Regions from separate parts of the Mesocryomonas fontinalis genome, predicted to be linked through region 2. Evidence: riboswitches for the same ligand, from Rfam matches in the RefSeq annotation. Region 2 holds a riboswitch; the other holds the start of a gene.
What was found. Region 2 has a riboswitch for thiamine pyrophosphate ahead of thiB (thiamine ABC transporter substrate binding subunit). Riboswitches for the same ligand answer to the same signal wherever they lie in the genome.
Positions count from the first base shown of each region.

Region 1: linked by a shared signal. The riboswitch ahead of ACZL02_RS03535 (YkoF family thiamine/hydroxymethylpyrimidine-binding protein) and the one ahead of thiB (thiamine ABC transporter substrate binding subunit) in region 2 are both predicted to bind thiamine pyrophosphate.

Region 1 covers NZ_JBUZWG020000001.1:774,370-776,748, forward strand. The annotation lists gene ACZL02_RS03530 (pyridoxal phosphate-dependent aminotransferase) at 1-833, opposite strand, end outside; TPP riboswitch at 993-1,103, shown strand; gene ACZL02_RS03535 (YkoF family thiamine/hydroxymethylpyrimidine-binding protein) at 1,095-1,757, shown strand; gene ACZL02_RS03540 (ECF transporter S component) at 1,795-2,373, shown strand; gene ACZL02_RS03545 (ABC transporter ATP-binding protein) at 2,366-2,379, shown strand, end outside.
Region 2 covers NZ_JBUZWG020000004.1:162,202-164,580, reverse strand. The annotation lists tRNA gene ACZL02_RS11690 (tRNA-Arg) at 244-320, opposite strand; gene ACZL02_RS11685 (thiamine diphosphokinase) at 412-1,074, opposite strand; TPP riboswitch at 1,289-1,386, shown strand; gene thiB (thiamine ABC transporter substrate binding subunit) at 1,468-2,379, shown strand, end outside.

The DNA.
Region 1 (2,379 bases), on a different contig from region 2:
TCCGCGAGAAACGCCTGGTCGCCGAGCGCCGCGAGCGCGCCGGCTTGCGCGATCCGCGATACGCCGAAATGATTGCGCACCTTGTCGAACTGGCGGATCGAGCCGGCCTCGCCGATGGCGTAGCCGACCCTGACGCCCGCCATGCCGTAGGCCTTCGAGAAGGTGCGGAAGCGCAGGAGGTTCGGCCGGAGAAGATCGATCGGCGGCAGCGCGGACGCCGGCGCGAAATCGCAATAGGCCTCGTCGAGCACCAGGATCGTCTCCTCCGGCGTCTCGGCGATCAGCCGCCCGACCGCTTCGGCCGAATGCCAAGAGCCCGTTGGGTTGTCCGGATTGGCGAAGTAGAGGAGGCGCGGCCGGGTCTCGCGGGCGCGCTCGATCAGCGCGTCGATGTTCTCGGCGATCTCCGGACGGGCGTCGCGGTAGGGCACCATGTCGAGCACCGCGCCATGGCCGGCGACGTGGTAGTTGAAGGTCGGATACGCCCCGCGCGAGGTCAGCACGCCATCGCCCGGCTCGGTGGCGAGCTGCACCAAGAGGCCCAGCAGGCCGTCGATGCCCTCGCCGACGGTGATGTTCTCCGGCTTTAGCCCATGATGCGCGGCGAGCGCCGACTTCAGCTCGGCCTGCTCGGGATCGCCATAGGCCCAGCTTTCCGAGGCCGCAGCGCGCATCGCCTCGATGGCGGCAGGGGAAGGGCCGAACACGCTCTCGTTCGCCCCGAGACGCGCCTTGAAGGCCGTGCCGGCCTGTCGCTCCAGTGCTTCCGGCCCGACGAAGGGAATGCTGGCGGGCAGCGAGCGGGTGAGGGGCGAAAACAGCGTGCGCGTCATGGCAAGGTCCTGGTTGGCCGCCCCTTCTGCCGAATTTTTCGCAGGAGTGCCAGTTGCGGCGGGAGACGCAAGGCTGCCCGCGGCGCCGCCGGGCAACGTCGGGGTGCGCGCGCCCTCTCGAAAAGCCCTTGTGCCCGCCCTCCGCGGGGCGTAGAAACGCCGTCACGACAGGGGTGCTCCGCAATGCCGGGGCTGAGACGAGGGCGCAGGCCTTCAAACCCTCAAGCTGATCTGGGTAATGCCAGCGGAGCGAGGCGAGCGATGTTTTCAGGCGCACAGATTTCCCTTTATCCGATGACCGACGATTTCGTCGCCGTCATCCTCGGTGCGCTTGGCGCGCTCGATCCCTACCGCCCGCGGTTCAGGATCGAGACCGACGACCTCTCGACGCTCGTCGTCGGCCCGCCGGAGGAACTCTTCCCGGCCATGCGCGACCTCTTCGTCTCCGCCGCCCGTGGCGGGGTGCACACGGTGCTGTCGGCCACGGTGTCGCGCGGCTGTCCCGGCGAGCCGGACGATGCGATCTGCTCGCCGCCGGAAGGCGGCTTCGCCCCGCTCGGTCCGCTCGACCAGCGCGTCGCACAAAGCCTTGCCGCCGTCGCGGCTGCTGCCCCCACCGGCCAGACAATATCGGCGCAGTTCTCCTACTATCCGCTCGGCCGCGGCGAGCACATGGACGAGATCTACGCCTGCATTGACTTCCTCAAGCAGTCCGGCGTCTTCGACCGCTCTAAGAACTTTTGCACGAAACTGTCCGGTGATGCCGGGATGGTCTTCGCGACGCTGTCGGAAGCTTTTCTGCGCTTTGCACCCGAGGGGGCCCATGTCGCCCTCGACGTGACCCTGTCGGCGAACAGTCCTTCGGCTGTTAGCCCGGCGAACAGTCCTTCGGCTGTTAGCCCGGCGGTCGCCAGCCTTTCCTGACGTCCCCAGACTGCCCCCTCACATCCGGAGAACTGCCATGCGAACAGGCTGGACCCTGCGCGAAACGCTCGTCGTCGCCGTCCTCGGCGCGGTTTTTGCGGTGCTCTATCTCGGCTGGGTGCAGATCTGGCTGATCGCCCAGGCCGCCCTCGGCGCCGTCTCGATGGACGTCTTCATGGGCTTCTGGTTCATCGCCTCGGTGGTCGCCGCGGCGATCATCCGCAAGCCCGGCGTCGCCTTCGCCGCCGAAGTGATGGCGGCGGCGGTCGAGATCCTGCTCGGCAGCCCCGGCGGTCTCCTGCTGATCCTCTCGGGCATGATCCAGGGCGCCGGTGCGGAAGCCGTGTTCGCCGCGACCCGCTGGCGCAACTACTCGCTGCCGGTGCTGATGGCGGCCGGCGTCGGCGCGGCGATCGCGAGCTTCATCTACACCTGGATCCGCTTCGACTACGGCGCGCTGGCGCCCGGCCTGCTGATCGCCATGTTCGCGCTGCGCTGCCTGTCGGGCGCGCTGCTCGGCGGCTGGCTCGGCCACGCCATCGTCGCCGCGCTCTACCGGACCGGCGTGCTGCACGGGCTGAAGATCGATACCGACCGGCGGGCGGCGCTTGCCTGACGCACA
Region 2 (2,379 bases):
CATCCAAATGCTGTGCCGCCCAATGTGTCCCTGGCTCGTTCACCCCAACGGGGATCACGAACCTGGAGCCATTCTAAGAGGCGGCATGAACGATCAACGAAAGCGACCCCCTCGTGTTGCCTCACGGCCGGTCACGCTTCGGGGAAGTGAAGTTCAGGGGGGGGCGGGTTATCGGCGGGTGCCGGCGATGCGGCGGTAAGGACGGCGTGAAGCCGTGCTGCGACGCTTATATCGGGAGTTGGTTGGTGATCCCGACTGGATTTGAACCAGTGACCCTCAGATTAGGAATCTGATGCTCTATCCTGCTGAGCTACGGGACCATTCAGGCGCACCCTAGTCGAAAAAGGGCGTCGGGGCCAAGCCCCATCAGTGGTATCGGGCGACGGGTCGTGTTCCGGGGTTTTTGGCCGGCTAGATGCGCTCGGTGGCGGGGCGGGCGTCGCCGCCGGGGGCTTGCACCAGCATGACCGCGGTTCCGCTCCCAAGCGTGACCGTCACCGGGCCCGCCGCCTCGTTCGACTGGGTGAGGATCGAGTGGAACGGCACGGCGACGTTCTCCAGCGGCCAGCGCGCGCCTTCGATGGTCAGGCCGGCGAGATCGGAGAATTTGAGGATGGAGAAGGTGGTGCCGGGCGCGAGGTCGAACTCTTGCGCGCCGGGGGCGAGCGGCACGGCGGTCTCGTTGCCGTCGGCGAGCGTCACGCCGAGCCCGCGCGCGGCATAGCGCAGCGCCAGCACCAGGTGCATGAAGGCGTGGTCGGTCCTCGGGCCGCCGCAGGCGCCGACCAGCAGGAGGTCGGTGGCGCCGCGCGCGATGGCGGTGTCGATCGCCAGTTCGCCGTCGGTCCGGTCCTTGTCGCGCGGAAAGGTCTCGCGCGGGGTCTCGGCATGGCGGGCATTGAGCGCCGGATCGACCGAATCGAAGTCGCCGACCCAGAGCTCCGGCACGACACCGAGCGCCGCAGCATGCATCATGCCGCGGTCGGCGGCGATGATGCGCGTCGCCGCAACGGCGCGGCAGAGGTCTCCGGTCGGCCGGATCGGGCCCGCGAGAAGGATGGTGAAGCGGCTCATGCCCGCGGCTGTAGCGGCCGGCGAGCGGAGGGGCAACCGTCGATCGCCAGGCATCGATCACTGGCGGCGACGCGCCCTGGCGTGCGGTGCCGCAGCGCCGGCCCCGTGGCGCCGAAAAGACTGCGGCTGCCAGGTGCGGCTGCGTCTTTTCGGCGCCGGATGACCTGCAGCGTCGCCGGCATCTTGCCTTGGCCGCAGAGCCGGCTATGCTGGCCTCGCTCACACGGGGTGCCTTCGGGCTGAGAGGCTTTTCGCCAACCCGCCGAACCTGATCCGGCTCGTACCGGCGGAGGGATGAGGGCGTCCGCGCAACGCGCGGAAGCGCACCCAGTCGATCCGCGAGACGGCCGCCCTGTCGAAGGAAACGCCGTGCGTCTTGCCTCCCTCGCCTCCATGCTGGCGCTTGTCGCCGCCTCCGCTCTGCCGGCCCTTGCCGCGGACGCCAAGCCGGTGCTCACCGTCTACACCTATGAGAGCTTCTTCCCGGAATGGGGTCCGGGCCCGAAGATCGAGGCGGCCTTCGAGAAGACCTGCGGCTGCGACCTGCAATGGGTCGGGCTTGGCGACGGCGTCGAGATCCTCAACCGGCTGAAGCTCGAGGGTGCGGGCACCAAGGCCGACGTCGCGCTCGGCATGACCGCCGAAATGGTGCCGGAGATGAAGGCGACCGGTCTCTTCGCCGACAGCGGCGTCGATCTCGCCGCGCTGACGGTGCCGGGCGGCTTCGACGACAAGGTGTTCGTGCCGTTCGACTACAGCTACCTCGCCTTCATCTACGATACCGAGACGGTGAAGAACCCGCCGAAGAGTTTCGACGACCTCATCAACGGCGACCCTGACGAGAAGATCGTCATCGAGGATGCCCGCACCTCGACGCCGGGCCTCGGCCTGCTGCTCTGGATGAAGGCGGTCTATGGCGAGGGCGCCGCGGCGAAATGGCAGACGCTGTCGAAGCGGATCCTGACCGTGACGCCCGGCTGGAGCGAGGCCTATGGCCTGTTCACGCAGGGCGAGGCGCCGATCGTCCTCAGCTATACGACGTCGCCGGCCTACCACATGATCGAGGAGAAGGTGGAGCGCTACCAGGCGGCGAGCTTTGCCGAAGGCCACTATCTGCAGGTGGAGCTGGCCGGCCGGCTGAAGGGTTCGAAGCAGCCGGAACTGGCGAAAGCCTTCCTCGACTTCATCCTCACCCCCGCCTTCCAGGACGTGATCCCCACCACCAACTGGTCGCTGCCGGTGATCGCGCCGTCGAAGCCGCTGCCGCCGGAGTTTGCGAGACTGGTGCAGCCGGCACGGCCGCTC